DNA from 3 places in the Agrobacterium sp. SORGH_AS 787 genome. Region 1 is predicted to be linked to each of the others. Evidence: riboswitches for the same ligand, from Rfam matches in the RefSeq annotation. Region 1 holds a riboswitch; each other region holds the start of a gene.
The links. Region 1 has a riboswitch for thiamine pyrophosphate ahead of thiC (phosphomethylpyrimidine synthase ThiC). Riboswitches for the same ligand answer to the same signal wherever they lie in the genome.

Region 2: it holds a riboswitch for thiamine pyrophosphate, as region 1 does, so the genes downstream of both, thiB (thiamine ABC transporter substrate binding subunit) here and thiC (phosphomethylpyrimidine synthase ThiC) in region 1, are expected to answer to the same signal.
Region 3: it holds a riboswitch for thiamine pyrophosphate, as region 1 does, so the genes downstream of both, QE435_RS05200 (hydroxyethylthiazole kinase) here and thiC (phosphomethylpyrimidine synthase ThiC) in region 1, are expected to answer to the same signal.

The regions. Positions count from the first base shown of each region.
Region 1 is NZ_JAUTBG010000002.1:637,187-647,967, forward strand. Features, by position in the region: gene modC (molybdenum ABC transporter ATP-binding protein) at 1-172, shown strand, start outside; gene QE435_RS12525 (winged helix-turn-helix domain-containing protein) at 166-561, opposite strand; gene QE435_RS12530 (P1 family peptidase) at 558-1,565, opposite strand; gene QE435_RS12535 (thiazole synthase) at 1,966-2,739, opposite strand; gene thiS (sulfur carrier protein ThiS) at 2,743-2,940, opposite strand; gene thiO (glycine oxidase ThiO) at 2,909-3,904, opposite strand; gene thiC (phosphomethylpyrimidine synthase ThiC) at 3,906-5,729, opposite strand; TPP riboswitch at 5,836-5,947, opposite strand; gene QE435_RS12555 (acyl carrier protein) at 6,124-6,375, shown strand; gene QE435_RS12560 (acyl-CoA dehydrogenase family protein) at 6,375-7,556, shown strand; gene QE435_RS12565 (amino acid--[acyl-carrier-protein] ligase) at 7,561-8,472, shown strand; gene QE435_RS12570 (DUF1839 family protein) at 8,489-9,475, shown strand; gene QE435_RS12575 (glycoside hydrolase family 2 protein) at 9,472-10,781, shown strand, end outside.
Region 2 is NZ_JAUTBG010000002.1:784,259-795,039, reverse strand. Features, by position in the region: gene QE435_RS13220 (thiamine diphosphokinase) at 1-329, shown strand, start outside; gene QE435_RS13215 (ABC-F family ATP-binding cassette domain-containing protein) at 334-2,160, shown strand; gene QE435_RS13210 (VOC family protein) at 2,258-2,650, shown strand; TPP riboswitch at 2,696-2,803, shown strand; gene thiB (thiamine ABC transporter substrate binding subunit) at 2,842-3,855, shown strand; gene thiP (thiamine/thiamine pyrophosphate ABC transporter permease ThiP) at 3,875-5,500, shown strand; gene QE435_RS13195 (ATP-binding cassette domain-containing protein) at 5,497-6,213, shown strand; gene QE435_RS13190 (M48 family metalloprotease) at 6,477-8,000, shown strand; gene QE435_RS13185 (MBL fold metallo-hydrolase) at 8,042-9,115, opposite strand; gene ffh (signal recognition particle protein) at 9,453-10,781, shown strand, end outside.
Region 3 is NZ_JAUTBG010000001.1:1,173,781-1,184,561, forward strand. Features, by position in the region: gene QE435_RS05160 (PotD/PotF family extracellular solute-binding protein) at 156-1,445, opposite strand; gene QE435_RS05165 (ABC transporter ATP-binding protein) at 1,479-2,561, opposite strand; gene QE435_RS05170 (GntR family transcriptional regulator) at 2,823-3,533, shown strand; gene QE435_RS05175 (D-amino acid dehydrogenase) at 3,574-4,830, opposite strand; gene alr (alanine racemase) at 4,838-6,004, opposite strand; gene QE435_RS05185 (Lrp/AsnC family transcriptional regulator) at 6,132-6,608, shown strand; gene thiD (bifunctional hydroxymethylpyrimidine kinase/phosphomethylpyrimidine kinase) at 6,622-7,422, opposite strand; gene thiE (thiamine phosphate synthase) at 7,419-8,078, opposite strand; gene QE435_RS05200 (hydroxyethylthiazole kinase) at 8,065-8,802, opposite strand; TPP riboswitch at 8,874-8,976, opposite strand; gene QE435_RS05205 (CHASE3 domain-containing protein) at 9,185-9,847, shown strand; gene QE435_RS05210 (telomere resolvase) at 9,852-10,781, opposite strand, start outside.

The DNA of each region.
Region 1 (10,781 bases):
AGGCCGCATCACGGGCATCGCGCTGGCCGATGGCATGGCGCTGGTGCAGGTGGCGTGCCACGGCACCTTCATCCAATCGCGGCTAACAAGCCTTTCCATCGAGCGGCTGTCGCTCAAAGCCGGAAGCCCGGTCTTCGCCATCGTCAAATCGGCGGCACTTGATCCCTATTGAGACGGAGGGTCTAACGTCTTGCGATCGTCGGCTGCCCGGTTGGCGTCCAGCCAGTCGAGATCGGCCTGAAGCGCCTCGCGCATCCGCGCTTCCATGCCGCGAAAGCGCAGCAGAAGCTCTTCGCCAAAAGGCGTCAGCCCCGCACCGCCACCCTGCTTGCCGCCGCGCTGCGATTCGATCACCGGCTCTGTGAACATGTGGTTCAGCGCATCCACCAGCAGCCAGGCACGGCGGTAGGACATGTCCATGGCGCGTCCGGCCGCAGAGATGGAGCCGGTGGCAACAATATGCTCCATCAGCTCGATCTTACCGCGCCCCAGCCGCTCGCCCGGTGGAAAATCCACCCGCAGCACGGGCTTGAGAGGCGGGCGCGATGGCGTGTCGCTCATGGCTGCACGGCTCCGAAGCGATCCCGCCAGGACGGCTGCGCGCCCTCATCGGGAAGCGCGGTCGCCTCGAACACGCCGCGGGCAATGGCACGCGCCATGACAAGCGTAGCAAGATGGCAGAGTTCGGCAAAATCGCTCGGCTGCGAGAGCGGGCGTCTGCCCGTCGCGGCGGCAAACATCGTGTCGCCATCGCCGGAAAGATGCGAGGGCAGCACGGCGCGGGCAAGCCCATCATGCGCCAGGATCGAAAGCCGGTGCGCCTGCGCCTTGGTCAGCACCGCATCCGTCACCACCGCGCCAATGGTGGTGGCAATCGGCCTCATACCCTTAAAGCGCAACGCCGTATCGGACTCGGTAAACTGCGCTGGTAAGCCAAGCCCGCCAAACTCACTTTGACGCTCAAACGGGGCCGCCCAGAAGTGGCGCGTCGTACCCACCGTTACCGTGCCCATAGCGTTGACGGCGACGATGGCTGCGATGGTAATGCCGGATGATGTTTTGGCGCTGGCGGAGCCAAGCCCACCCTTCACCGTTGCCGTAGAGGCGCCGGTTCCAGCACCCACGGTGCCGAGCGCAAAGGGTTCGTTCGAGGCGGCCTTGAACGCCTCATACCCCATATCGCGGTAGGGCGAATGCAGCCCCCAATCCTTATTGCCGCCATTCAAAAGATCCATCAGGATCGCCTGCGGCACGATCGGCACGCGGGTGTTGCCCACCGGAAAGCCGCGCCCGACCTGCCGCAACCCCGCCTGCACCCCACCTGCCGCATCGAGCCCAAAGGCCGATCCGCCGGAAAGCACGAAGGCATCCACCGCCTCCACCGTCATCGATGGATCGAGAAGCGCCGTATCGCGCCCACCCGGCGCACCACCTAGAACCGAGCCGGAGGCAATCGCCGGTTCATCGAAGACGATGGCCGTCACGCCGGAGCCAAGCGCCAGATCGGTGGCATGGCCCACCGCAACACCGTCAATATCGGTCAGCAGATTATGCAAGGGCGGCATTCCTTCTGTTGTCATGCCGGTATCCCGCTGTGGGGGTGTGTTGTCAATGTGGGCTTAGGGTGTCGTGGTACGACGTGAACTCCGAGTTGCCTTTGGGGGAATGGCCTCTCCGTCACCACACTTCGGCTCTTTCGGTAACACACCGAGACGGACCGCACCCCCCTCTGTCCTGCCGGACATCTCCCCCTCAAGGGGGGAGATCGAACTGTTGCACCGTCTCGCCCCAAACTCCGGTGAGATAGGACATGCGAAGGGCTGCGCTTGCCGATCTCCCCCCTTGAGGGGGAGATGCCCGGCAGGGCAGAGGGGGGTATGCGGCAGATCCAAACCAGAACTTTAAACCCGACAGCAGTGGATCAAGTTCGGGAGGACGAAGGATGCACTCACCTTAAAAATAGCCTCACGAAAACACAGCCGTCCCAATCACCGGCGTCGACGGCACCGCCATATCACGCGGCTCCAGCATGCCGGAGAGAAAGGCCTCGCGCCCCGCCGTCACGGCTTTCGCAAAGGCACCCGCCATGATCACCGGGTTACCTGCACCGGCCACCGCCGTGTTCAGCAGCACCGCGTCATAGCCAAGCTCCATCACCGTTGCCGCATGCGATGGGCGGCCCAGCCCTGCATCGACGATCATCGGCACATCGGGAAAATGCGCCCGCATGGATTTGAGCGCGGTAAGGTTCAGCGGCCCCATGGCGCTGCCGATCGGCGCGCACCAGGGCATCAGCACCTTGCAACCCGCGTCGATCAGTCTTTCCGCCACCACTAGATCGTCGGTGGTATAGGGAAACACCTCGAACCCATCGTCTGAGAGCATGCGGGCCGCTTCCACCAGCGCGAAGACATCCGGCTGGAGTGTGTCGTGATGGCCGATCACCTCCAGCTTGATCCAGTTGGTCTTGAAAACCTCCCGCGCCATCTTGGCCGTCAGCACCGCTTCCTTGGCGGTGTGGCAGCCCGCCGTGTTGGGCAGGATGAGGCGGTCGAGTTCGCGGATCAGCTCGAAGAACTGCCCGCCCTTTTTGCCGCCTGCCGTTTCACGCCGAAGCGAAATGGTGAGGATATCGGTTCTGCTGGCGCGAATGGCATCCGCCAGAACGGCAGGCGACGGATAGCGGGCCGTGCCGAGCAGTAGCCTTGAGCTGACATCGCGATCATACAATCGAAACATGGTTCATCCTCCCTGCATGGGCGAAAGGATTTCGATCCGGTCGGAATCCTTTAAATGGAATTGCGGGCGATCCTCCACATGAACGAGATCGCCATTCACCGCCGTTGCCAGCCAGTCGCCCTCGAAATCGAGCGCGAAAAGAAGTTCTGACAGCGTGGCGGCGGAAAGATCATGCACTTCGCCGTTGACGTGGATCCGCATGGGATACCTCCTCTTGCTGAAGAAAATCGGCGGCCTGCCGCGCCATGGCAGGAGAGAGCAGAAAGCCGTGCCGGTACGCACCATTGATGAAGAGCGTTTTGCCCTCTTTCACAATGCGCGGAAGATTGTCGGGGAAGGCGGGCCGGATGCCGGTGCCGCTTTCGATGATTTGCGCTTCGCCGAAAGACGGGTGCAGCGCATAAGCGGCGTTCAGGAGCTCCATCATCGAGCGGGCGGAAATCGGCCCCGCCTCCTCCGTCTCGATCATCGTCGCCCCCACCATGAAGCGCCCCGGCTCACGCGGGACGATGTAGAGCGGGATGCGCGGATGGAGGAGCCGCACCGGGCGCGACAGCGAAACCTCGCCGGTCGCGAGATAGAGCATTTCGCCGCGCACGCCCCGAAGTCCCGAGAGCGAGCCCACCCGCGTATGGCCGGTACAATCGACGATGCGGTCGAAGCCGCCTTCATCGATTGCCTCACCACCCAGATGGAAGACCACGCCGCTTTCCAGCAAACGCCGATGCAGCGCCACCATCGCCAGCCGCGGATCGAGATGGCCTTCGCCCTCGAAGAACAGCCCATGGCGGAAGCGCCCGACAAGGTCCGGCTCCAGCCCCGCGATCTCCTCCTCATTCACCACGCGGTAGCCGCTGGTGCGGGAGGCAAAGCGCGAGAGTTCCGCTTTGTCCCGTGCGTGTGCGACTACCAGCGTACCGTGGCGTGTGACGAGGCCGGGCGTGGCCTCCTCCCACCAGTCGAGCGCCGACTGTCCGAGGTCGAGCACCGCCTGTTCGGCGCTCTCCCTTTCGCACCAGGGCGCCAGCATACCGCCGGCAAACCAGGATGCGCCGCGACCGATCTGAGGGGCGGTGTCGAACACCGCCACTGCAAGACCGCGCCGCGTCAGCTCAAGGGCAGCCGTCAGACCGGCAACGCCTGCCCCTTTGATGAGAATGCGCATCTCATTCACCGGGAACCGGCTGTTCCAGCGGCATATAGAGATCGCCACCCTGGCGGAATTTCTCCGCCATTGCCTCCAGCCCCTCCTTCTGGGCTTCGGCGCGAATATCGTGGGAAATGCGCATGGAGCAGAATTTCGGCCCGCACATGGAGCAGAAATGCGCAACCTTGTGCGCTTCCTTCGGCAGCGTCTCGTCGTGATAGGAGCGCGCCGTTTCCGGATCGAGCGACAGGTTGAACTGATCCTCCCAGCGGAATTCGAAGCGTGCGCGAGATAGGGCGTCGTCGCGCAGCTGCGCCGCCGGATGCCCCTTGGCGAGATCGGCGGCATGCGCCGCGATCTTGTAGGTGATGACACCGACCTTCACGTCGTTTCGATCCGGCAGGCCCAGATGCTCCTTCGGCGTGACATAGCAGAGCATCGCCGTGCCGAACCAGCCGATCATCGCCGCACCGATGCCCGACGTGATGTGGTCGTAACCCGGTGCGATATCAGTCGTCAGCGGTCCAAGCGTGTAGAAGGGTGCCTCGCCGCAGGTCTTCAACTGCTTGTCCATATTCTCCTTGATCTTGTGCATCGGAACATGGCCGGGGCCTTCGATCATCACCTGGCAATCCTTCGCCCAGGCGATCTGCGTCAACTCGCCAAGCGTCTCCAGCTCGGCAAATTGCGCGGCATCGTTGGCGTCGGCAATCGAGCCCGGACGCAGGCCGTCCCCCAGCGAGAACGACACGTCGTATGCGCGACAAATGTCGCAGATCTCGTCAAAATGCTCGTAGAGGAAGCTTTCCTTGTGGTGATGCAGACACCACTTGGCCATGATCGACCCGCCGCGCGAGACGATGCCGGTAACGCGATTGACGGTCAGCGGAATGTAATGCAGCCTGACCCCGGCATGGATGGTGAAATAATCCACGCCCTGCTCGGCCTGCTCGATCAGCGTGTCGCGGAACACCTCCCAGGTCAGATCCTCGGCAATGCCGTTGACCTTCTCCAGCGCCTGATAGAGCGGCACCGTGCCGATCGGGACCGGCGAATTGCGGATGATCCATTCGCGGATATTGTGGATGTTGCGCCCAGTGGAAAGGTCCATCACCGTATCCGCACCCCAGCGCGTGGCCCAGACCATCTTCTCCACCTCTTCCGCCATGGAGGAGGTGACGGCGGAATTGCCGATATTGGCGTTGATCTTCACCAGGAAATTCCGCCCGATGATCATCGGCTCGGCTTCCGGATGGTTGATGTTGGAGGGGATGATGGCGCGCCCGGCCGCCACTTCCTGGCGAACGAATTCCGGCGTCACATGATCTGGAATATGCGCGCCGAAGCTTTCGCCATCGCGCACAAGCTTGTCCTGCGCCGCCTCGCGTCCGAGATTTTCGCGGATGGCGATATACTCCATCTCCGGCGTGATGATGCCCGCCCGCGCATAGGCCAGCTGGGTGACGGCCTTTCCATCCCTGGCCCGCAGCGGCTGGTTGCGCACCGGAAATTCCGGCGTCAGTCGCTCGCCGGTGGCAAAGCCATTGTCTTCCGGCTTCACATGCCGGCCCTCATAGGCTTCGACATCGCCACGCGCCAGAACCCATTCCTGGCGATGGCGCGGCAAACCGGCATCGATGTTTACCAGATGCGAGGGATCCGTATAGGGACCGGAGGAATCATAGACGGTCACCGGCGGTTCACCGGCGGTGGGATGGACCGCAATTTCGCGCATCGGCACGCGGATATGCGGGTGGAGAATGCCGGGCTTGTGCACCTTGGTGGAAGCGGGCAACGGACCTGTGGTGACGGTGGGGGTGAGGTTTTTAGCGGCAATGTTCATCGTGAGGCTCCAAAGCAAAACAGTGGAGACCCAGTTCGAGCATGAAGACGAAAAGCGCGGGATAGAAATGATGACGGTTCCCCGGCGTGAAGCCGGTTCTGCCAGAATGCCCGCGTTTGCACCGTCCCTACGCCAGTATGAACTGGATCAGGTTCAACGGGTCACTGCGCGCTCTAGCAGTATCTCAGCCCCTTGCCGGGACCCCCCTGGTGAATGGCGCAATCAAAAACCTCATGGGGCCGATTGTCAAGCTGGCTGTCGGTTGCGCTGAAACTGAATAGCGCACCAAGCAATGTCACCGGAAATTAACCCCACCATTTATAACAATGTTATGTTTTTAAATGTAACTCAGAAGTTATGCGATAATGACTCCAGTTAAAGGGAGATACTTGAGATGAATTCTACTATCCGTGACGTATTGGCAAAATTCGGCCAGCTTCCCGTTTCCGTCGACACGATTGCCGATGACGCCGATCTTTATGCGGTAGGACTGTCCTCCTTTGCCTCGGTGCAGCTGATGCTCGGACTGGAAGAAGCTTTCGACATCGAGTTTCCCGACAGCATGCTGAACCGCAAATCCTTTGCCAGCATTGCCGCCATCGAAACCACGGTCAAAGCCATTCTCGACGGGAAAGAGGCTGCCTGATGAACCTCGCCGTCGCGCCTCACCGTGAAGCACTGAGCGCCCGGGCGGCGCGCGTGGCGGCGATTGCCGCAAAACATGCCGATGCGGTGGATACCGAAGGCCGCTTCCCGAGAGAGGCCGTCGACGCGCTTCGCCAGGAAAAGCTGCTCGGCATTCAGGTGCCGGTTCACATGGGCGGCGAAGGTGCCACCATGCTGGAGCTTGCCGATATCTGTTCCATTCTGGGACAGTCCTGTTCGGCCACGGCCATGATCTACGCCATGCACCACATCAAGGCTTCAAGCCTTGTGGAACACGGCGAAGACAGCCAATGGCACAGCGCCTTCATGCGCCGCCTTGCCTCCGAACAATTGCTGCTCGCCTCCGCCACCACCGAAGGCGGCATTGGCGGCAATCTTCGCAATTCCATCTGCGCCATCGAAGTGGATGGTGGCACCTGCCGCCTGGAAAAAGACGCGACCGTTATTTCCTATGGCAGCGAAGCCGACGCCATTCTCATCACCTCGCGTTCCCACAAGGATGCCGCTCCCTCCGATCAGGTGATGACGGTGTTTTTGAAGCACCAATACAGCCTTGAGCGCACCCATGTCTGGGATACGCTCGGCATGCGCGGCACCCGCTCCGACGGTTTCCTGTTCAAGGGCGAGGCTCCGGCCGAACAGATCTTTCCCAAGCCCTTTGCCGAGATCGCGGCCCAATCCATGCTCGCCACATCGCATCTTCTGTGGAGCGGCGTCTGGTATGGCATCGCGTCGGATGCGGTGGCACGGGCGCAAAGCTTCGTGCGCGCCGCCGCCCGCAAATCCCCAGGCTCTGCGCCGCCCGGTGCGCTGCGTCTTGCCGAAGTGTCGAACAAACTGCAGATCGTCAAATCCAACGTGATTGCCGGCATCAAGGCCTATGAGGAAACGAGAGCCGACCCGGACAAGCTGATGTCGATGGGCTTTGCCGTTGCCATGAACAACGTCAAGATCTGCTCGTCCGAGACCATTCTCGAAATCATCGACCATGCCATGCTGATCTGCGGCATCATGGGCTACAAGAACGGCACGCCCTATAGCCTTGGTCGTCATCTGCGTGACGCACATTCCGCCCGGCTGATGATCTCCAACGACAGAATTTTGAGCAATTCCGCCAATCTCCTGCTGGTTCAAAAGCAGGATACCAGCCTTTTGAGGTAGGACCATGGACGCACAAACATCTTTCCTCGACAGGCTCTTCGACAAGGGTTTGCTCATCGATACCGGCGTGGACGGTCTCTATGGCCGTAGCGGCCAGTTCGAGGACGTCATCACCGGTCTCGAAAGACTTGTCAGCAAGGTGGGCGGCGGCGACAAGGCCGAAGCGATCCGCTTTCCGCCCGGCATCAACCGCGCTTACTTCGAAAAGAGCGGTTATATGAAGAGCTTCCCGCAGCTTGCCGGCACCGTCCATTCCTTCTGTGGCTGCGAGCTTGACCACATCAAATTGCTGAAGTGCATGGATGAGGGCGGCGATGACTGGGCGAAAGACCAGAAGATCACCGATATCGTGCTGACCCCTGCCGCCTGCTATCCGCTCTACCCGACCATTGCCAAGCGCGGCAATTTGCCCGATGGCGGCGGTCTTTACGATATTCAGTCCTACTGCTTCCGTCACGAGCCTTCCAAGGACCCGGCGCGTCAGCAGCTCTTCCGCATGCGCGAATATGTGCGCATGGGCACGGAAAGCGATGTCACCGATTTCCGCCAGCTGTGGATGGATCGCGGCGTGGCAATGATGGAAGGCATCGGCCTCGACGTGAAACTCGATATCGCCAACGATCCCTTCTTCGGCCGTGCGGGCCGGATGCTGGCCAACAATCAGCGCGACCAGAACCTGAAGTTCGAGCTGCTGATCCCCGTTACCTCGTCCACCAACCTGACCGCCTGCATGAGCTTCAACTACCACCAGGACGCTTTCGGTGCGAAATGGGGTCTCAATCTCGCGGACGGTTCCGTGGCCCACACCGCCTGCGTCGGCTTCGGCCTGGAACGTCTGGCGCTTGCACTCCTTGCCAAGCATGGTCTTGATGTCGATCAATGGCCGCAGTCGGTTCGCGATACGCTATGGAACTGAGGCCTAAGAGGTACGCATGACGGCAATTTTTCCGGCCTTGAGCCCTGAGAGCCATGTCCCTCACCTGCTCCACGCATCCGACAGGATGTGGCCGGAAACCAATTGCTTTGTCGATTTGTGGATCGAACTTGTGGCTGCCTGCGGCCTCCCGCCGGAAGCCATGTTCGGATTTACCCTGACGCAGGACTTTGAAGGCGACCACTTTACCTTCTTCAAGATGCCGCTCGAGGATCTCGAGGCGCTCTACGGCATCCGCTCGACAGAGCTTGCGATCTTCGACAATGTCGAAACCCATATCGAAACGCAGCTGAATCGTGCCCGGATTTCCCTGATCGAGGTGGACAGCTTCTACCTGCCGGACACGCATGGGGTCGGCTACCGCAACGATCATGGCAAGACGACGATTGCCATCAACCGCATCGACCGCGCCAATCTCAAGCTCGATTATTTCCACAATGCCGGCTACTTCGCGCTGGAAGGCGAGGACTATGCGGGCGTGTTCCAGCACCACTTGAAAGAAGGCGAACCGCCCTTCCTGCCCTATGCGGAGTTCGCCAAATTCCCGGAAAAGCCGGTCCCCGAAGAGCGCCGCTGCGCAGTTGCAGAGCGCCTGCTGGTGCAGCATTTTTCCAGACGACCGGCGGACAATCCCATCCGGGCCTTCTCGCAGGTTTTTCCGGCACAGGTCGAAAAGGTTGCCAACCGCCCCTTCGGCTTCTTTCACAAATACGCCTTCAACACGCTGCGCCAGCTCGGCGCCAATTTCGAGCTTGCGGCCAGCCACCTGCAATGGCTCGCGGGACCACAGGCTTTCGATGACGCAGCGGCAGAGGCGCTGAAGATCGCCGAAGTGGCAAAGACGGTGCAGTTCCAGCTGGCTCGCGCCGTGGCGCGGCGTAAATTCGAGCCGCTTGCGACTGCGCTCGATCCCGCGGCTGACGCCTGGGACGCGCTGATGACGAAGCTTTCCGCCCATCTCGACGACGCCAGCGAGGCCGCGTGAGCGCGAGCCTTCGAAATGACGCCCTCCCCGGTCAGTGGCTGAGGGAGGGTTGGACGCTGACATTGACGCAAGCCGGCGCCTGCGAGCGCCCATCCGGCATTCCGGCTGATGCGGAACGCTTCGATGCACCCGTTCCCGGCACGGTGGCCGAAGCTCTGGAGAAGGCTGGCCGGTTCGACCGCTTCGATCCGAAGCCCCTCAACCATCTCGACGCCTGGTATCGGCTGCGGCTTGAAACCGAAAAACCGCAGACGGCGACGCTGCATTTCGATGGGCTTGCCACCATCGCCGATCTCTATCTGAACGACGAGCTTATCGCGCACTCGACAAGCATGTTCGAAGCGCTGGAGGTTGCCGTCACGCTTTCCGGCACGGACGAGTTGGCGATCTGCTTTCGTGCGCTCAAACCGCATCTGGAAAAGACCGGTCCCCGCGCCCGCTGGCGTCCGCAAATGATGTCGACGCAAGGCCTTCGGCTGGTCCGCACGACGGCGCTCGGTTATATGCCGGGCTGGTGCCCGGAGATCCACGCAGCAGGGCCATGGCGGTCGATCCGGCTGGTGCGCGATGGCAACGCGGATTTCGACCTCACTGCCTTCACTAACGAGTTGACGGAAGACGGCACCGGCATCATTCGCGTGACTGTCGAAGCGGCTGCGTCGTCTACCCTCGAAATCGGCTGCGGCGCTCGCTGGCAAAAGCTTGCGCCGGTCTCCGACGGAACCTTCTCCGGCGAACTACGCCTTCCGGCCATAGAGCCCTGGTGGCCCGCCACCCATGGCACGCCCACGCTGCACGAGGTTTATCTTCGCGTCGACGGCAAGACGCACAGGCTTGGCAAAACCGGCTTCCGCCGCATCGAGATAGACCATGGCGCAGATGGCAAAGGCTTTGGCCTGACGATCAACGGCGTGCCGATCTTCTGCCGGGGTGCCGTCTGGTCCAACGCCGATATCGTCCGTCTTCCCGGCGCGAAAGAGGATTACGAGCCGTGGCTGCGGCTTGCCGCAGAGGCGGGCATGAACATGATCCGCATTGGCGGCACCATGGCCTATGAGACCGGAGATTTCTTCAGCCTCTGCGATCAACTCGGCCTGATGGTCTGGCAGGACATGATGCTCGCCAATTTCGATTATCCGGCAAAGGATGAAAGCTTTGTCGCCCATATCGAAAAGGAAACGGCAGACCTCCTGGCCAATACCGCTCTCTCGCCTTCTCTTGCCGTGATCTGCGGCGGCAGTGAAATGTACCAGCAAGGCGCGATGCTGGGTCTCAGCGAATCCTTCTGGAAAGGACCGCTCACCGA
Region 2 (10,781 bases), 150 kb from region 1:
ACCATGCGCAGTTTCATCTGCTCTATGCTGTAGCGCTGGCCGAGCGCGGCTTCAAGGTAACGCTGACTTCCGGCAACGAGGAAGCGTTCCCGTTGCTTGAAGGTGAACTCGTGCTCGATTTGCCGCGCGGCTCGCTATTTTCCGTCGCCGGTTTTACAGTCCTTTCCGGCCTCGACATCGAGAATGCCCGCTACCCTCTCAACGATTTTGCGCTTGCCTTCGGCTCGTCGCGCACTATGTCCAACGTGGCTGAGGGTGACATTCGCCTTCGCCTCAAAAGCGGCAAGGCCATCGTGCTTGCCCGTCCTTACGATCTAACCGGAGCCTGATGCCTTGGCACCCCCCATTCTGAAACTCGACGATATCAAGCTGACCTTTGGCGTGACGCCCCTTCTGGATGGCGCCAACTTACAGGTGGAGCCGGGCGACCGTATCTGCCTCGTCGGCCGCAACGGGTCGGGCAAATCGACGCTGATGAAGATCGCCGCCGGCCTGGTCGAAGCGCAATCGGGCGAGGTTTTTCGTCATCCCTCCGCGACGATCCGTTATCTGGAGCAGGCGCCGGATTTCGGCGCTTACGACACCGTGCAGGCCTATGCCGAATCCGGTCTTGGACCAGGCGACGATCCCTATCGCGTCAGCTATATTCTCGAACATCTCGGTCTGACCGGCCAGGAAAATCCAGCAAGCCTGTCGGGCGGTGAAGCGCGTCGCGCGGCCTTGGCGCGGGTCATGGCGCCGGAGCCGGACATTCTCATGCTGGACGAGCCGACCAACCATCTCGACCTGCCGACCATCGAATGGCTGGAAAGCGAATTGCAGCAGACGCGAAGCGCGCTTGTCCTCATTTCGCATGACCGTCGTTTCCTCGAAAAGGTCTCGACCGCCACCGTCTGGCTCGACCGCGGCCAGTCGCGCCGTCTCAATCGCGGCTTCGGCCATTTCGAGGAATGGCGCGACAAGGTGCTGGAAGAGGAAGAGCTGGAACAGCACAAGCTTGGCAAGGCCATCGAGCGCGAAGAGCACTGGATGCGTTATGGCGTGACGGCACGCCGCAAGCGCAACATGCGCCGCGTGGGAGAGCTGCGCGACATGCGCGCCGCCTATCGCGGACATAAGGGTCCGCAGGGCACCGTGCAGGCAACCGCAGTCGAAGCGCGCGAATCCGGCAAGCTGGTCATCGAGGCGGAAGCCATCACCAAGGCTTATGGCGATCGCACCATCGTCGCCCCTTTTTCGCTGCGCGTGCATCGCGGCGACTGCATCGGCCTTGTTGGCCCAAATGGTGCTGGCAAGACCACGCTTCTCAAGATGCTGACCGGAGAGTTGGCACCCGACAGCGGCACGGTGAAGCTCGGCACCAATCTGGAAATCGCGACACTCGACCAGAAGCGCGAGGACCTCAATCCGAACGATACGCTGGCGCATTACCTGACCGATGGTCGTGGCGAAAGCCTGCTGGTCAATGGCGAGCAGAAGCATGTGACCGGCTATATGAAGGACTTCCTGTTCCAGCCGGAACAGGCCCGTACGCCGATTCGCAATCTGTCCGGTGGTGAGCGCGCGCGTCTCATTCTGGCGCGGATCCTGGCAAGACCGACCAACCTACTGATCCTCGATGAGCCGACGAACGATCTCGACATCGAGACCCTGGATCTGCTTCAGGAGATCGTCGCAAGCTTCTCAGGCACCGTCATCCTCGTCAGCCACGATCGCGACTTTCTCGATCGTACGGTGACCTCGACGATCGCGCCTGCCAATCCGGATGCGCCGGACGGACGCTGGATTGAATATGCAGGCGGCTATTCCGACATGATGGCGCAGCGCAAGGGTGCGGCAGAAGACAAGAAGCGTTCGGAAAAGCAGGAAAAGGCCAAGGCCTCGGCAAGCGCCGCGACCAGTGCCGAGCCTGCCAAGGCCAGGGGCAAGCTTTCCTTCAAGCAGAAATTCGCGCTCGAAAACCTGCCGAAGGAAATGGAAAAGCTTCAAGGCGAAATTGCCAAGCGCGAAGAGCGCATGGCCGATCCGCAACTTTTCGCCAAGGACCCCGGCGGCTTCAACAAGCTGGCAGACGAGATGGCGAAGCTGCGTGAGAAGCTTGAGGCCATGGAAGAAGAGTGGCTAGAGCTTGAGATGCTGCGCGAAGAGATGGAAGGCTAGGGCGCTTTCCGTCAAGGAATACGCTTCATTTTAGCGCCGTCTTTGACAGGTGCGTGAATATGGGCTTTGCTTTGCTCCAACAGGGAGGAGCCAGCCCATGCGTATGATCTTCGTCAATTTGCCGGTGAAGAATATCGAGATATCGAAAGCCTTCTTCACCGCGCTCGGCTTCAGCTTCAATCCGGAATATTCGGATGAGCGAACGCTGTGCATGATCGTCGAGAAGAACATCTTCGTCATGCTGCTTCAGGAAGAGCGCTTCCGCGATTTCATCAATGGCGAGATCGCCGATGCGAAGAGCAGCACGGAAGTGCTGACCTGTCTCTCGGCGTCCAGCCGTCAGGAGATCGACAGCATGCTAAAGACGGCGCTGTCCTCCGGTGGGCGCGAGTGGAAACCGGTGCAGGATCATGGCTTCATGTATGCCGCAAGCTTTCAGGATCCCGATGGCCATGTATGGGAACTGGTTTACATGACGGAGCAAGCATAGGCGCTTGCCGTCTTGCCAATAACCGATTGTGTCATTACATCTTTTCTCGCTCTAACGGGGTGCTTTGTCGGAAAGACGAGGCTGAGAGGCTTTAGCCAACCCGAAGAACCTGATCCGGTTAACACCGGCGGAGGGATTAGACGGCTTCCATCCAGACGCCTATTCCCGTAACCCATTCGAGAAGGTGTCTGATGTATCGTCGTTTTCTGCTGTCCGGCCTCGTCGCCGCATCCTTCCTCCTGCCGAGCCTTGGTGCTGCGCAGGACAAGAAGGTTCTCACCGTCTACACCTATGAAAGCTTCGTCTCCGAATGGGGTCCAGGCCCCAAGGTCAAGGCGGCGTTCGAGAAGACCTGCGATTGCACCGTCAATTTCGTCGGCGTCGCCGATGGTGTGGCGCTGCTCAACCGCCTGAAGCTGGAAGGTGCCGGCTCCAAGGCGGATGTCGTGGTCGGTCTCGACACCAATCTTATTGCCGAAGCTAAAGACACCGGGCTTTTCGAAGCATCGGGCATCGATGCCTCCGCGGCCAAGGTTCCCGGTGGCTTCAAGGACGATGTCTTCGTTCCCTATGATTACGGGCACTTCGCCGTCGTCTATGACACCCAGACGCTGAAGAACCCGCCAAAGAGCCTGAAGGAACTGGTTGAGGGCGACCCGTCGCAGAAGATCGCCATTCAAGATCCAAGGACCTCGACGCCGGGCCTCGGCCTGCTGCTCTGGGTCAAGTCGGTCTATGGCGACAAGGCGCCGAAAGCCTGGGCAAAGCTCAAGGATCGCGTTTTGACGGTGACCCCCGGCTGGTCGGAATCCTATGGCCTCTTCACCAAGGGCGAAGTGCCGATGGTGCTCTCCTATACCACGTCGCCCGCCTATCACATGGTGTCCGAGCACAGCGAGCGCTATCAGGCTGCAAGCTTCGAGGAAGGCCATTACATTCAGATCGAAGTCGCCGGTCTGTTGAAGAACGCGCCGGAGAAGGAGCTGGGCAAAAAGTTCCTTGCCTTCATCCTGACCCCTGGTTTCCAGGATGCCATTCCGGAAAACAACTGGATGATGCCGGTCACCGCTACGTCGCAGCCGCTGCCGGATGCCTTCAACAAGCTGGTCCAGCCGACCAAGACCTTCCTGATGTCGCCGGAAGAGGTGGCGAAGAACCGTAAGGCCTGGATCGATGAGTGGCTGACCGCGATGAGTGTGAAGTAATATCACGCGGACCCCGCCCGTGATTGCGCGCAGCGACAGAAGATGGTTCCTGATCAGTGGCACGGCGGCTTTCACCGCCGTGTTGCTCTTCATCGGGCTTGCGGTCGCAGCGCTTCTGTCCTTCGATACACAGGCGGCGTCGGGCGCCCTCTTCGATACCTACACGCTGCGCATTCTTCGCTTCACGCTATGGCAGGCGACGCTCTCCACCGTTCTTTCGGTCGCGCTCGGTCTACCGGTCGCCTTGGCGCTCGCTAGACAGAGAGATTTTCCCGGCCGTATCTGGATCATCCGGCTGATGGCGGTGCCCATGGGTCTGCCGGTGATCGTTGGTGCTCTCGGGCTGATCGCCATCTGGGGCAGGCAGGGGCTTCTCAATACGGCACTCCTCTCTGCCGGGGTGGAACAGCCTTTCAGCATTTACGGCCTTTCCGGCATTCTCATTGCCCATGTCTTCTTCAACCTGCCGCTTGCCGTGCGTTTCTTCCTGGCGGGGCTGGAAAGAATGCCCGACGAATATTGGCGCATGAGTGCCGTGCTCGGCATGAATTCCCTCTCCACGTTCCGCTTCATCGAATGGCCGGTGGTACGGCGGCTGGTGCCGGGTGTGGCGGGCCTGATCTTCATGCTCTGCGCCACGAGCTTCACGCTCGTCCTGCTGCTCGGCGGCGGTCCGGCTGCGACCACGATCGAAGTGGCGATCTATCAGGCGCTGCGCTTCGATTTCGATCCGCCACGTGCCATAGCACTCTCGCTAATGCAGATTGCGATGACCGGCCTGCTTCTCGTGCTGCTCTCGTTTCTGCCGGGTGCGGAAGCGGAGGGTCAGACGCAGAGCCAGACGGTTCGTCGTTTCGATGCCGCTCGCCCGTTGGCGCGTCTTTGGGATGGGCTTGTCATTGTTCTTGCGATGCTGCTGGTCGGGTCGCCGCTGATAGCGGTCGCAGTCTCCGGGCTGACTGCCGATCTGGGGCGTCTTTTGAGCGCCGAGGTGTTTCGACGCGCGGCGATCACCAGCCTGTCGATTGCCCTTCTCTCGGCATCGCTCTCGGTCCTTATTTCCGTGGCGCTTATTCGGGCGCGCCAGGCGATTGCAGATCGCCGCGAGCCGGGGCGGGGCGCGAGGGTTCTTTCGGCGATGCTGGGTGGCGGCGCTTCGATGGTGCTTCTGGTGCCACCCGTGGTGCTTGGCAGTGGCTGGTTCCTGCTGTTGCGTTCTTTCGGCGATGTGTCCGTCTTCGCGCCATTTCTCGTGGCGCTCATCAACATGCTGGTGGCCTTGCCCTTTGCCATGCGTGTTCTGGAACCTGCATTCACCACACATCAGGCGAGAACCGGCAGACTAGTTGCCAGCCTAGGGCTTAGCGGTTTTTCCCGCTTTCGCCTGATCGATCTCCCGGTCCTGTGGCGGACCTTCGCCATGGCCTTTTCCTTCGCCATGGCGCTGTCGCTCGGTGATCTCGGGGCCGTCGCTCTCTTCGGGTCCGAAAGCTTCGTCACCTTGCCGTGGCTGGTCTATAGCAATATGGGCAGCTACCGCACCAATGATGCAGCGGGTTATGCCTTCATCCTTGGCGTTATTTGCCTCATCCTCGCGGCAGGCGGCGTGTCGCGCCAATCCGAGAGAGCGAAAATAGCAGCATGAAAAGCGATCGAGTAAACGTCACGCTGGAACAGGTATCGCTGCAGCTTGGACAGCAGGCGTTCTTCCTTGATACGTCCTTCGAGGAAGCGAAGGTGACGGCGGTCGTCGGTCCTTCCGGGTCGGGCAAGTCGACGCTTCTCAACCTTGTAGCGGGCTTTGAAAAGCCGGCGAGCGGTCGCGTGCTGATTGGGCTTGAGGATGTCAGTGGACGCGATCCGGCCGAACGCCCGATCTCGCTGATCTTTCAGGATAACAACCTCTTCGCCCATCTCGATATCGCCACCAATATCGGTCTCGGCATCAGTCCATCGCTCCGTTTGACCAGCGAAGACAAGGCCAAGATTGCGTCAGCGCTGGAACGCGTGGGGCTTGCGGGTTTTGAAAAGCGGCTGCCATCCAGCATGTCCGGCGGCGAACGTCAGCGTGCGGCGCTGGCGCGGGCACTTGTTCGCCAACGGGCCGTCATGTTGTTGGACGAACCCTTTGCAGCACTCGATCCGGGCTTGCGTGCCGGCATGGCGGGGCTGTTGAAAGACCTGCAATCGGAAAACGGCAACACGGTCCTTCTCGTGACCCATCACCCGGACGATATTCGCCGTCTTGCCGATGCCGTGGTGTTTCTGTCGGATGGCAAGATCCTGTTTCAGGGAACGACGGAGGCCTTCTTTTCCGCCACAGACATTCCCGAGGTCGGCGCCTTCCTCCAGAAGTAGTGCGTTGCCGTGCCACAATTTGGACGCGGCGCAATGTCAATCCTGCAAATAGACAGTGAAGGTGCGTATTTTTTGCACTTGCCAATTAGGCTCAACTATTTGAGACATATATAGAGAACGTCTTTTGTCAGGGTCTTTCCGCAGCATAGATCGTTTTTGGGATCGTTTTGGATGTTCAGGCATTCTGGTGCCTGTGGGGTTTAAGCTGATATTCTGGTCTGCATATAACGGATGATCAGGAACGTTTGGAGCGGACTGGCGGTATGATGACGCGTGTGAAGGCCGTAAATGGCCGCTCCGGTCACAATGAGGAAAGACGGTCGGGATCGCGGCGGGGCATCGTAGCTCTCGGTGCCGCAGCATTGTTGCTGTCCTCATGCCAGTCGCTGTTCAGTCCCGCCTATCAGTCGACGCTGAAGCCTTCCGACAACCCGCAGACCGTGGAAGAGGTGCAGAAGAACGATCCGCGCGCGCAGATGGGGGCGCGTGAGCATCCGCGCATCGTTGCAAGCTATGGCGGCGAATATCACGACGAGAAGACCGAGCGTCTGGTGGCCCGCATCACCGGGGCGCTGACGGCGGTGTCGGAAAATCCGCAGCAATCCTATCGCATCACCATTCTGAACTCCCCAGCCATCAACGCTTTCGCGCTGCCGGGCGGCTATCTCTATGTCACACGTGGCCTGCTTGCGCTTGCCAATGACGCTTCTGAAGTGGCCGCCGTGCTGTCGCACGAGATGGGCCACGTGACTGCCAATCACGGCATCGAGCGCCAGCGCCGCGAAGAGGCGGAAGTCATTGCCAGCCGCGTCGTGGCGGAGGTGCTGTCCAGCGATCTTGCCGGCAAGCAGGCGCTCGCACGCGGCAAGCTTCGGCTTGCGGCCTTCTCGCGCCAGCAGGAATTGCAGGCGGACGTGATCGGCGTGCGGATGCTGGGGGAGGCGGGTTATGATCCTTACGCTTCGCCGCGCTTCCTCGATTCCATGGCGGCCTATGCGCGCTTCACCTCGGCCGATCCCGATAGCGACCAGAGCCTCGACTTCCTGTCGAGCCACCCCAATACGCCGCAGCGCATCGAGCTTGCCAAGCGCCATGCCCGCGCCTTCGGCCAGGAAGGCCAGGTGGGCGACAAGGGCCGCGACTGGTTCCTCACCGGCATCGACGGCCTGCTTTATGGCGATAGCCCGCAGGAGGGCTATGTCCGCGGCAATACGTTCCTGCACGGCAATCTCGGCATTCGCTTCGATGTGCCGGAAGGCTTCCAGATCGACAACAAGGTGGAAGCGGTTCTCGCAACCGGCCCTGGCGATATGGCGATCCGCTTCGATGGCGTGGCCGATCCCAAGCAGACCAGCCTGCCCAACTATCTGACGAGTGGCTGGGTGGCCGGCTTGATACCGGATACGGTGCGGGAAATTCAGGTGAACGGCCTGCCTGCGGCAACGGCGCGCGCCAGCGCCGACAAGTGGGATTTCGACGTCACCGTCATTCGCGTCGGCGACCAGATATTCCGTTTCCTCACCGCTGTGCCGAAAGGCAGCGCGCAGTTGGAAACGGTTGCGAACTTGCTGCGCTCCAGCTTCCGCAAGATGACGCCTGCCGAAATTTCCGCGCTGAAGCCGCTTCGCGTTCGTGTCGTTACCGTCAAGCCCGGCGAAACCGTTGCCTCGCTTGCCGCGCGGATGATGGGTACGGATCGCAAGCTGGAACTGTTTCGCGTGCTGAATGCGCTGAGCACCACGGCCTCGGTCGAGCCGGGTCAGCGGGTCAAGATCATTTCAGAGTAAGTGAAGTCTCGTCGGGAAGCGTTCTCAGTTACCCGCCTGCGTCAGACGGAGGGAACGTCGAACACTTCGCCCGGGCGCATCGGGCGGAACCTGTCTTTGGTCACACTCTGGTTTTTCAACGCCGCTTCGAGCGCGATTATGGGCGCGTCGATCGCCTCATCGGTCAATTGCACCGTGCCCCAATGGTGGCCGCAGGCGTAAGCCGCGTTGCAGATCTTCATGCCTTCCACCGCTTCTGCCGGATTTTGATGCTGGCCCTTCATGAACCAGCGCGGCTCGTAGGCGCCGAAGGGCAGGTTGGCGAGGCGGAAACTGCCATGCTTCTTGGCGGCGGCGTGGTAGTTCAGCCCGCTGTGAAAGCCGGTATCGCCGATATGGTAGATCTTGCCGCCGGGCGTCTCGATGACGAAGGCGGCCCAGAGCGCCATGCGCCTGTCGTTCAACCCGCGTGCCGACCAGTGGTGGCAGGGTTCGAAATGGACTTTGATGTCGGGGCTGACGGCAATCGCATCGCCCCAGTCTCCGACCGAAATCTTCGCCGCCTGCACCTTGGTGCGGATGATCGCGTCATTGCCGAGCGGCGTGACGAAATGCGGCTTGTGCTCGACATGCAGCCTGTGCAGCGTTTCGAGATCAAGATGGTCGTAGTGATTATGCGTGACCAGAACGAGATCGATCGGCGGCAGGTCCTCGAAGCGGATGCCGGGCGGGTTGACGCGCTTTGGCCCGATAAAGCTGAACGGACTTGTGCGCTCCGACCAGACCGGATCGATCAGAATATTCAACCCTGCCGTCTGGATGAGGAAGGAGGCGTGGCCAACAAAGGTGACGCGTAGATCATTGCCCTCGACGCGGGCCTCTGGCTTGGCTGTCGGATAGGGGCTTGGATAGTTCTCCGGCCACTCAGCTCTGTGGCCGTTGAAGCGCCATTTCATCAGGTCGCCAAAACCATTCGGCTGTTCGCCGTTGGGATTGAAGAATCTCACGCCGTCGAAATGATCGGAGGCGGGGCCGTTGTAATAAGCGCTGGCGTAGGAGCGGCTGGCAAAAATGCCGCCGCTGCCGAGCAGCAGGCCAGCAATGGCGGAGAGGCGAAAGAAGTTTCGACGGTTCATGATGTAAGCTATAGGAAGAGGATAGATAAACGACAAGCGCCATACTCGTCGAAGAAGCGTCTACAATGTCGTCCGTTTGAAGGCGTTTTCGCCAAAACACCGGACTTGCCTTGACTTTGGCGCGCATTTCCTGTTTATCCCGCCCGATCAGCTGGCAGTTTCAAGACTCCAAGCCACCGACCGGGACCCGTCAAGGTATAAAGAGATCCCGGAGGTCAACACCCGACAGCGCGACGCGCCCTCGGGTGCTTTTTGGCTTTGCCCATTTCCGGGCGTCTTGTTTTTGCCAGCAAAAGCACCGACGTTTCGGGAAACCGAAACGAAGAAGGAAGAACAGATGTTTGAAAACCTCCAGGACCGCCTTGGCTCCATTTTGAATGGACTGACCGGCCGTGGCTCGCTTTCGGAAGCCGATGTTTCCGCAGCGCTGCGTGAGGTTCGCCGTGCGCTTCTGGAAGCGGACGTGGCGCTGGAAGTCGTTCGTACCTTCACCGAAAAGGTGCGCGAAAAGGCGGTTGGCGCTTCTGTCCTGAAGTCCATCAAGCCCGGCCAGATGGTCGTCAAGATCGTCCATGACGAGCTTGTTGAAATGCTGGGCTCGGAAGGTGTTTCGGTCGATCTGCATGCGCCGGCACCCGTCGTCATCATGATGGTGGGTCTGCAGGGTTCGGGTAAGACGACCACCACCGGCAAGATTGCCAAGCGTCTGACGGATCGCGAGAAGAAGAAGGTGCTGATGGCATCTCTCGACACGCGCCGCCCCGCCGCCCAGGAGCAGCTGCGCCAGCTTGGCGTGCAGACCGGCATCGATACGCTGCCGATCGTTGCCGGCCAGTCGCCGACCGATATCGCCTCGCGCGCCGTCCAGGCGGCCAAGCTTGGCGGCCATGATGTCGTGATCCTCGATACCGCCGGTCGTACCCACATCGACGAGCCGTTGATGCTGGAAATGGCCGACATCAAGAAAAAGGCCAATCCGCACGAAATCCTGCTGGTTGCCGACAGCCTGACCGGTCAGGATGCCGTCAATCTGGCGCGCAATTTCGATGAACGTGTCGGCATTACCGGCCTTGTGCTGACCCGTATGGATGGCGATGGTCGTGGCGGCGCAGCGCTTTCCATGCGTGCCGTCACCGGCAAGCCGATCAAGCTGATTGGTACCGGCGAGCGGATGAACGAACTGGATGAGTTTCATCCACGCCGTATCGCAGACCGCATTCTCGGCATGGGCGATATCGTCTCGCTGGTCGAAAAGGCTGCAGAGAATATCGATGCGGAAAAAGCCCGCGCCATGGCCGAGAAGATGGCCAAGGGCAAGTTCGACCTCAACGATCTGGCCGATCAGCTGCGCCAGATGCAGAAGATGGGCGGCATGGGCGGCATCATGGGTCTGATGCCCGGCATGGCCGGCATGAAGGACAAGATGGCGTCCGCCGGTTTGAACGACAAGATGTTCGACCGTCAGCTGGCGATCATCTCGTCGATGACCAAGGCTGAGCGCGCCAACCCGGATATTCTCAAACACAGCCGCAAGAAGCGCATCGCTGCCGGTTCCGGCACGGATGCTGCCGAAATCAATAAGCTCTTGAAGATGCATCGCGGCATGGCCGACATGATGAAAGCCATGGGCGGCAAGGGCAAGGGCGGCATCATGACGCAGATGATG
Region 3 (10,781 bases), on a different contig from region 1:
CGTCGGTGTGGTCCGCCCCTGATCAAACCCGAGGGTAATCCGATCATGCGTAAGCCGTTGATCCTCGGGTCAGGCCCGAGGATGACGAAAAGCAAGTGCCGAGGGTGTCAGCAGGCGAAGACCGGCGACAAGTAACCGCCGGTCTCCTCTCATCATCAAGCGGCGATGAACTCGTTCCAGCGGCGGACCATGTAGCGGTCTTCGTCCATAACGGAGTTCCAGCAGGCGACCTTGCCCATGCGCTCTTCGAAGGAGCCGCCATCGCGCACAGCGCCGGCCTTTTCCATGACCTTGCCGTCTGGAGCGATGATGTCGCCCTGGGCAGGCTTGCCTTCCACCCAGTAACCCCACTCGTCGGCGGTCATGTAGTTCTTCGCCGTTTCCATAGCGGCGGAGTAGTAGCCCTGACGGTTGAGGTACGCGCCGACCCAGCCGGATGTGTACCAGTTGATGTATTCATAGGCCGCGTCGAGCTTGGCGCCGCTCAGGTGCTTGGCAAGGCCAAGACCGCCACCCCATGAACGATAGCCTTCCTTCAGCGGCTGGTATTTGCAGGCAATACCCTTGGAGCGAACGGCGGCAACCGCCGGTGACCACATGGACTGGATGACGACTTCGCCCGACGCCATGAGGTTGACGCTCTCGTCGAAGCTCTTCCAGAAGGCGCGGAACTGGCCGTCCTTCTTGGCCTTGATGAGGAAGTCGATGGTCTTGTCGATTTCCGCCTTGGTCATGTTGCCCTTGTCGGCGTACTTGATGTTGCCCATGGCTTCCATGATCATTGCCGCATCCATGATGCCGATGGACGGAATGTTCAGGATGGAGGTTTTGCCCTTGAACTTCGGGTCCATGATATCGGCCCAGGTGGTGATCTCACGACCGACAAGATCAGGACGGATGCCGAGCGTGTCGGCATTGTAGATGGTCGGAACCATGGTGAAATAGTCCGTTTCACCCTTGGCGAACGTCTTGTCGCCAGGCTTTTCCACATAGCCGACCGTATGAGGCGCCGTACCCTGCGCGATCACGCTGTCCGGCTTCAGCTTGCCGGTTTTGAACAGCGGCACGATCTTGTCATAATATTTCAGCTTCTTGATTTCCATCGGCTGGATCACGCCGGCCGGATACACCTTTTTCAGGATCCAGTATTCGATGTCCGCGATGTCGTAGGAGTTCGGCTGGGTTACGGCGCGCTGTGCAGCCGCGTCGGAATCCGTTGCCGTCATTTCAAGCGTGATGCCGAGGTCTGCCTTGCACTTTTCGGCAATCGCATTGATGTTGGAAACGCCCGTGCCGAACTGGCGAAGCGTGATCGGGTTTTGCGCCCAAATGGTGGGGAAGCCGGTGATCAGGCCGGAGCCGACGGCAGCACCCGTGGCGGCAGCGCCCGCCTTCAGGAGACCGCGTCGGGTCAGACCCTTTTTCGTCTTGGTCGTGTCGGTCATTTTAAAGTTCTCCTCTGGCTATTTTTGTTGAGGTCATTGCTCTACCCGTCCGAGCACGATGGCATCGGCCGCATTCCAGGAAAGAGGTATGGCATCGCCAACCTTGATCGGATTTTCGAAGAAGACCGCATCGGTCAAAATCACGTTGAATTCGTCGATGCCGGCACCCGTGACAACGAGCTTCACGCTGGCGCCGCGATATTCGACGTTGGAAACGATGCCAGTAAAACCAAGGCCTTCTTCCCCTTCGCCGATCCGCACGCGGTCCGTGCGCACGGCAATATCGACGTTCTCGTCGGGCGGGACCTTGCCACTGGCCTTGAAGGTGCCGCCACCTGCCACTTCCAGCGTCACGACATCGCCATCGACGGATTTCAGCCGTCCGGAAATAACATTGTGATCGCCCATGAAGCGGGCGACGAAGGCTGTCGCAGGGCGCTCGAACACCTCACGCGGAGCCGCTGCCTGCTCGATGCGACCGTCATTCATGACAACAATGATATCGGCCAGCGCCATAGCCTCTTCCTGGCTGTGGGTCACGTGGACGAAGGTGATGCCGAGCGACGTCTGGAGCTTCTTCAGTTCGGCGCGCATGCGGATCTTGAGGAATGGGTCGAGCGCCGAGAGCGGCTCGTCCAAAAGCAGCGCTTCTGGGTCGGTGATGAGCGCACGGGCAAGGGCAACGCGCTGCTGCTGGCCGCCCGAAAGCTGGGCAGGACGGCGGGTCGCATAGGGCTCAAGCTGCATCAGCTTCAGCATCTCCAACGCTTTGGCACGGCGCGCTTCCTTCTCCACACCTTTCATCTTCAGGCTGAAGGCGACGTTGTCGATCAGATCGAGATGGGGGAAGAGCGCGTAGGACTGAAACATCATCGCCGTCCCGCGACGGGCCGGCGGCAGGTCGGTGACGACCGTGTTGCCCAACCGCACGTCGCCACTGGAGATGGTTTCGTGTCCCGCAATCATGCGCAGCGTCGAGGTCTTGCCGCAGCCGGAAGGACCCAGCAGGCAGCAGTAGCTGCCAGCCGGGATTTTCAGACTGATGGCGTGAACGGCGGTGGTGCTTCCATAGACTTTGGTAACGGAGGCGATGTCTATCTCGGCAGCTTTGCTCATGCATTTTCCCCTGCTTGTTGCAGACGAACTTGCATATGCCGTGCCAGTTTCGGGGAGCTTCGCTTAAGCGATTGAAAGGAAAACGTTTTTATTTTGGGTGGCGCAGCTTTGTTCAGCGCCGTCGCTTTGCATGCACAAAAAAGCAGCTATTGTTTTCAATAGGGCGCGACATTGTATGCAATTTTATCGAAGACGAAGCGCGGTTAGATGTTTGCAGTCCGCAGCTTTCGCGATAGTAAGAAAGAAAATCTGGAAAAAGCAATGGCACTGTCGCAACTCGAACCCGATATGGACAACGCGCCAGAGGATCGCGCGCAGGCGATCCGCGATACCTTGCGGGATGCGATTGCCGATAGACGCCTGACGCCCGGCACAAAACTTTCCGAAGCGGAGGTTGGCGCCCTTTTCGATGTCAGCCGCACCGTTGTGCGGGCCGCCTTGCAGATGCTGGCCTTCGAAGGGCTGGTCAAGGCGGAACGAAACAGGGGGGCCTTTGTCTCCAATCCATCGCCAGATGAAGCACGCCAGGTCTTTGCCTCTCGTCGCCTGATAGAACAGGGCATCGTTGCCGCCGCGGTTGAACGGATCACGCCGGAAGGCATTGCCAGCTTGCGCGCGCATCTCAAAGAGGAGACGCGACACCAGCATGAGCGTGGGCCTTCTGCTCGCAGAGCGGAGATCAAGGCCTCCGGCGATTTTCATCTGCTGCTGGCATCGCTTGCGGGCAACGCTATTCTGGAAAAATTCATGGGCGAGCTCGTCGCCCGCTCTTCCCTCGTTATCGCGCTTTATGGCCGATCCGGCATTTCAAGCTGCGGCCACGGCGATCATTCCGCCATTCTCGATGCGCTGGAGGCCCGCGATGTCGAAAAGGCCAATCACCTGATGATGCATCACATCGATCACATCGAGGCTGATCTCGACCTTCGCGTGAAGGAAGGTCTGGCGCTGAAGGAAGCGCTGGCGCTGTAACAATAGCCGTGCGCGCAAGCGCCGCACGGCTATTGTTACATTATGCCGCGTAGCGGCTGATTGCGAGGTCGGCGGTTTCGATCTCCGGCTTGTTGCCAGAAACCAGATCCGCCAGGACACGCGCCGAGCCGCAGGCCATGGTCCAGCCAAGCGTTCCGTGTCCGGTGTTCAGGTAAAGGTTCGCATAGCGCGTCGCGCCAATCACCGGCGTGCCATCTGGCGTCATCGGGCGCAGTCCGCACCAGAATTTCGCCTGGGATTGATCACCCGCACCACCGAACAGGTCTTCCACCGAATGCCTCAAGGTCGCCTGACGCTTGGCGGGTAGATACTTGTTGAAGCCGGCAATTTCCGCCATGCCGCCCACGCGGATGCGGTCGCCAAGGCGAGTAATCGCCACCTTGTGCGCCTCATCCATGACCGTGGAGATCGGCGCCTTGGCGGCATCGACGATCGGCACAGTGATCGAATAGCCCTTTACCGGATAGACGGGCAGGTCGAGACCGAGATGCTTGAGGAAATGCGGCGTGTAACTGCCGAGTGCGCCGATAAAGACATCCGCTTCGACCAGGCCCTTGCTCGTCTCGACGGCCTTGACGCGGCTGCCTTCAACGATAGGGCGCATGATACCGGTGTCGTAGATGAATTTAACCCCTGCCTGCTCGGCCAGTTTCGCAAGCTCCGAGGTGAACATGAAGCAATCGCCCGTCTCATCGCCCGGTAGGCGAAGGCCACCGACGATTTTCTCGCGAGAGGAGGAAAGACCCGGCTCTGCTACAACGCAGGCGTCACGATCGAGGATTTCGTAAGGCACGCCGCCGGCTTTGAGAACCTCCACGTCCTTGCCGATGCCGTCGAACTGCTTCTGAGTGCGGAAGACTTCCAGCGTACCCTGCATGCGCTGATCATACTGAATGCCGGTCTCGTCACGAAGCGCCATCAGGCAGTCGCGGCTATATTCGGCCACGCGCACCATGCGGCTCTTATTGACGTTGTAGCGCGCGGCCGTGCAGTTGCTCAGCATCTGGATCATCCAGCGCCAGGCGGCAGGATCAGCGGTGGGGCGAATGATCAGAGGCGCGTGCTCCATGAAGAGCCACTTCAGCGCCTTCATCGGAATGCCGGGTGCGGCCCAGGGAGAAGAATAGCCGGGCGAGACTTCGCCGGCATTGGCAAAACTTGTTTCCAGCGCCGCTGCGGGCTGGCGGTCGATGACGGTGACGGAATGTCCGGCCTTGGCCAGATACCAGGCTGAGGTGACGCCAATGACGCCGGCTCCAAGAATGGTGATGTTCATGCTGGCCTCACAGGTTTCGAGCGATGGTGGAAGAGGCGGCGGCCTGCTTTTCCGGATAGAGGTAGGCGCGACGATAGCGCTGGCCGAGCCGCGTCAGGATTTCATAGGCGATCGTGCCCGCATCCTCGGCAATCGCCTCGAGGGTCTGGTGCGGGCCGATGATTTCGACGAGGCTGCCATGGGTCAGCGTGTCTTCGGGCAGGGCGGAAATATCGAGCGTGATGCTGTCCATCGACACGCGCCCGGCAATGGGAAGCCGAACGCCGTTGAAATAAGCGGCACCTCGGCTGCTCAGAGAGCGCGGCAGGCCATCCGCGTATCCCGCGGCAATCGTTGCCAGACGGGTTTCTGCGGTGGTGCGCAGCGAGGCGCCATAGCCGACGAAGCTTTCAGCAGGCACTGTACGGGTCTGAACCACGGCAACGCTTAAGCCGACGACCGGCTTCATCGGATTGGGAACGGTCGAGGCGGGCGCTCCGCCATAAAGCGCGATGCCCGGTCGCATCAGGGCATTGTGATAATCCGTGCCAAGAAAGATGCCGCCGGAATTGGCAAAGCAGACCGGCACGCCCGGAAATTGCTCGGTGGTCTTGCGCATGACGGCAAGCTGTAGCGCATTGGCCTGGTGATCAGGCTCGTCGGCACAGGCGAGATGGCTCATGATGCAGGCAAGATCGATGCCTTTGAGCATGGCCGGTGCCGCCAGCAGCGCTTCCACCTCGTAGGGCGCCAAGCCGAGCCGCGACATGCCGGTGTCGATTTGCAGTGCGGCAGGCAGAGTCTTGCCGAGAACGGATGCTTGCGCCGACCATTGGGCAATCTGCTCCAGCGAGTTGAGAACCGGAACGATATTCAGCGCAGAGCAGGAGGTTTCGTTGCCGGGCTGGAGACCATTGAGAACGAAGATTTTCGCATTGGGAGCGATGTGCAGGCGAAGAGACAACGCCTCATCGATATGAGCGACGAAGAAGTGCCGGCATCCCGCATCGTAAAGCACGGGAGCGACAATATCGGCACCGAGACCATAGGCATCTGCCTTCACCACGGCGCTCGTCACCGCCTGCGGCGCCTTGGCGGCGAGCTTGAGATAGTTGTCGCGAAGGGCTGCAAGATCGATGCTCAAATAGCCGCTTGCGCCACCTTGAGCTTTCTGCTGCTGGATGGTCATGTCCATTGTCGTTCCCTTTGTTTTTATCACAACAAGGTATTGCAATGATCCTTGAATTTAAGCAGTCTCAGTCGAATATTATTCGATAATATCTTCACTATCGCAATTTTATGCGATCATTCGGAATGAACTCATGTCTTCGCTCGACGCGACCGATCGCCATATCATCCGGCTGCTGCGGCTGAATGCCCGCATCAGCAATGCCAAGCTTGCTGCTGAAGTCGGGCTTTCGCCTTCCGCCTGTCTGCGCCGCGTGGATATTCTGGAGCGGGAAGGCGTTATTCGCGGCTACACGGCGATCACCGGAAGCGCCGCAGGCGGCGAGATGATCTCCGTCATCGTCCAGATCACGCTCGACCGGCAGACGGAGGATTTTCTCAATCGCTTCGAAAATGCCGTGCGGCGTTATCCGGAGGTACGAGAATGCTATCTCATGACCGGAGGCTCGGATTATTTTCTCCGCGTCGAGGTGGAAACGGCGGGCGACTTCGAGCGGGTGCACAAAGACATTCTCTCCAAGCTGCCGGGCGTGTCGCGCATCCATTCGAGCTTCGCCATCCGCAACGCGCTCGCCGCCCCCAAGCCTCGGGCGACGGAGCGCAAATCTTGATCGGGCAGGTCCGTCAGGGCGCCCACCAGCGGTAAAAATGGTGCACCGGCCCGTGCCCGTGCCCGACCTTCAGGTCGCGGCCCGCGGCCAGTGCACCCTGGAGATAATCTTTGGAAAGACCGACGGCATCCGTCAGCGGCAGGCCAAGCGCCAGATGGGCGGCGATTGCCGCCGCAAGCGTACAGCCGGTGCCATGGTCGTTCTTCGTCTCGATGCGCGGCATGGAAAATTCTTGAATCGTCTGACCGTCCACAAGAAGATCGACGCTCTCTGATCCGGTGCCGTGGCCGCCCTTGATCAGCACAGCCCTCGCACCGAGCGCCAAAATCATCTCCGCCTGTTTCAGCATCGCGGCACGCTCCGTGGCGATGCCGGTTCCCGTCAGCAACGCCGCCTCGGGTAGGTTCGGCGTGGCGAGCATTGCCTGCGGCAGCAATTCGCTTCGAAGAGTTTCGATTGCCTCTTCTTGAAGCAGCCTGTCGCCTGAGGTCGCCACCATCACCGGGTCAAGGACGACCGGTTGGGGCCGGCCGCGCAGTCTCTCGGCGATCGTTCGTATCGTGTCGGTGCGCGAGACCATGCCGATCTTGATCGCCTTGATATCGAGGTCGGAAAACACCGCATCCATCTGCGCAGCAATGATTGCCGCCGAGATATCTTCAACTGCGGTCACGCCCTTTGTGTTCTGTGCGGTGATGGCGGTAATGACGCTCGCACCATAGACGCCAAGCGCGGAGAATGTCTTGAGATCGGCCTGGATACCGGCCCCGCCGCCGCTATCGGAGCCAGCAATGGTCAAAGCAATCGCGGTCATGGGCGTACTCCCATCGCGTCATCCACAGCACTGCGAAACGCCTTAGCCGTCGCTGCGATATCGCCCGCACGAAACAAAGCGGAAATCACCGCTACCCCATCGGCACCGACCGTGATCACGTCTGGAACGCGCTCCAGCGTGATACCGGCAATAGCGCCAACGGGCAGGTCCGGGCGCTCGTTACGCAGATATGCCCTGAGTTGCTTCAGCCCCGCAAGCCCGACAGGCGTATCCGGATTGACCTTGGACGTGGTCTCGAACACGCCGCCAATGCAGGCATAATCGGCGGGTGCTTGCGCCACGCGCCGTGCGTCATCCATTGATTTCACCGTCAACCCGATGATCGCATCCGGGCCGAGAAGCCGTCTTGCCGTGTCGGCATCCATATCGTCTGCCCCGAGATGTACGCCATCTGCGCCGGTCGCCATGGCGACATCCAGCCGGTCGTTGATCACCAGCGGCACGCCCGTGTCTTTTAGCGCAGCGACCATGGCTTTTGCCTGGTCGATCATCTTGCGCGTGGAGGCGGTCTTGTCGCGATACTGGATGATCGTCGCACCATTCTTTGCGGCCAGAGCTGCAAGCTCGGGAAGTGTCGCGACATCTGTCAGAGAGGCGTCGACAATGGCATTCAGCCGGTAATCAATCTTCGTCATGTTCGATCCTCGCATGGGAGAGAATGTCTCCACTCTTCAGATTGAAGAGCGCGTCCAGAAAGGCGACCTCGAAGGATCCCGGTCCGCTGGCATGTCTGGCGGCGATCTCTGCCGAAACGCCGGTGACGGCCAGCGCCGATGCTGCTGCCAGCATCACATCCGGCTCGACAGCCATGAAGGCCGCGATGACGCCGCCGGAAAGGCAGCCGGTTCCTGTCACTTTCGCCATCAGGGCGTCACCGTTGACGATCCGAACCTTGCGATCGGCATCCCTCAAGCGATCGACGGCTCCCGTCTGAATGCGCAATGCGCCACCGACGTCCCCGATCACCGCCATTTCTGCTGCGTTCCCGCGCACGATCGAGGGGCGCAGGCGGCTCAATTCATGGGCGAAATCCAGCCGCGAAGGGGAGTAGTCGCAATGCACCGGATCGACGATCCAGGGCTTGCCCTGGTGATTGGCGATCGTGACGGCAATGCGGATGACCTTGCGGCGCGCTTCGTCCAGCGTTCCAAGATTGATGGTCACCGCATCGGTCTTTGTCACGAAGCTTTCGATTTCCTCTTCGGACGATGTCATGGAAGGGATGCCGCCGATTGCGGTAATGCCGTCGGCAGTGAATTTCTGCACCACCGTATTCATCAGGCAGTGGACACGCGGTCGCCGCTCGCGCACGAGGCCCAAAAGTTCTGCTGCTTTATTTGCGGTGGGAAAGCTTACCATGGGCCATTGATCTCCAGACACGCCATTTGCGAATCCGGGTAAGCATGGCGCATGGAAGAGAAAGCTCTGCCTGACGGCAACCGTTCCGTTCCTACGCCGGTATTAACCGGATCAGGTTCAAGGGTCCGGCTCACCGCCATCTCAGCATCGTTCGATGCTCCCCTCGGAATGCATGAAGCTAAAAGAGAAAAGCTCTGCCGTGTCAAGGTTCTTGAAATTCCGCTCGTCCTAACGGGCTTGCGTCAAATTCATAAGACGCCGTCTTGAACTTCGCAATTGTTGTCGCGTTGAACCAACTGGCATAATACTCTGCCATTCGTCGACAGCGTGGCATCAGCGGGATGTGAGACCTTGAATTGTGATTGCTTGGGCGGCCGTGAACATGTCTAACTGGTCTTGGACGTCGTTGCGTCAGAAATATCTGACTTTCCCGACTTTGTTGCGGTCGATCCCCGTTGGCGTCGTCGTCGCGGCCGGCATTCTTGCCACAAGCTGGACCCACGATCTGTTGAGCGACCACTACGACATGGTGGTGCATACCTATGAGGCAATCGACACGACCAAGGATGTTTTGATCGCGCTTGACGATGCCGAGACCGGGCAGAGAGGCTACCTCGTCAGTGGCGACAAGCGCTATCTCGCCCCTTATGAAAAGGCGATGGAGCGCCTTCATTTGCTTCAGAACGAGTTGATGACCCGGATTTCGGACAATTCCGGCCAGGTCGTGCGGGTCAAAACGCTGGACCAACTGATCGAGAAGAAGCTCGAAGAGCTGAAGCAATCGATATCGCTCTACGACGATGTCGGTGCGGATGCCGCCCGACAGAATGAGATCGGCTATATGGCTGTCGGCACGATGGATCGGATCCGAGAGATCATCGGCGAGATCACGGTTACAGAACACACCCTGCTGGACACACGCCACGCGGAAGTCGAGGCCGACGAGTTTCGCATTCGGGTGGTTGCGATCATTGTTGGCCTGGCATCTTTTCTAACACGCGCTGTTGTGGAGATGTATCTGGCGCGACGCTATAGAAGAACCTGATGGTCTATTCGCCCGCAATCCCTGGAATCTGATTGACGGTGATCATCTGGCGGATGGTGCGGTCTGCCACGCGCTCTGCGCGGGCCCGCGATTCCTGCTCGTCCTCTGGAAAAGCATAGGTCATGTAGGACAGCGATGTTTCAAGATCGTTGTTGTTATGGCCGAGGATGGCGGCGAAATAGCTGTTCTTCGTCACGTTGGCAGGCGCGAAGTTGCGATAGGCGATCTCGGCGTAGAGGTGGCGCAGGCCATAGGGCTTTGGCGGCTCTTCCTTCGGCCAGATGTCCTCGAATTTCGCCATCATCGCATCGCGCAGCGGCAGTCTTGCATCCGATGAGAAGTCGTCCACATTCATCCCGAACCATAGTTTGCCGTCGCTGCTGTCTCTCAAACGCCGATAGGCATCAAGCACGATTTTTGCCTGCTCCAGCACCGGAATTTCATAGGTGATGCCGTATTTGGTCCCTTCGCCCTGTTTCGTCTTCGCCTGGCCGTTGAACATCACGCTCCATTTGGAGACGCCATTGCCGTAAGGCGCTGGCGTGAACTCGGCCTGGGTGAAGACTTCGAAGGGGCGTCGCCCGGTGGTTCCGATCAGGCCGATGCCGATCGTCAAAGGGTCCTCGGAGTGAAGGAAGCGCCGGCATCGCCGCATCACCTCGGAATAATGTTCGAAGGTGATGAGTGAGCCGTGCTTGAGCGCAATCTTCGCCATCTTGGCCTTGCGGGCCTCGTCGTAAAGCTGCGGCGTGCCGGCGGCGATGCGCAGCATGGGGTGCTGCTCGCCAAATGCTTCGCGGATGGCGTTGCGATATTTGGTAATATAGGAAATGATCGTTGCCTGCGTTCTGCCGGTCATGGCGTCCATTTCCCGGTCCCACAGCGCCTGCATCTCTTCCTTGGTGCTGACCCCATTGATGGCGGAAATGAAGTC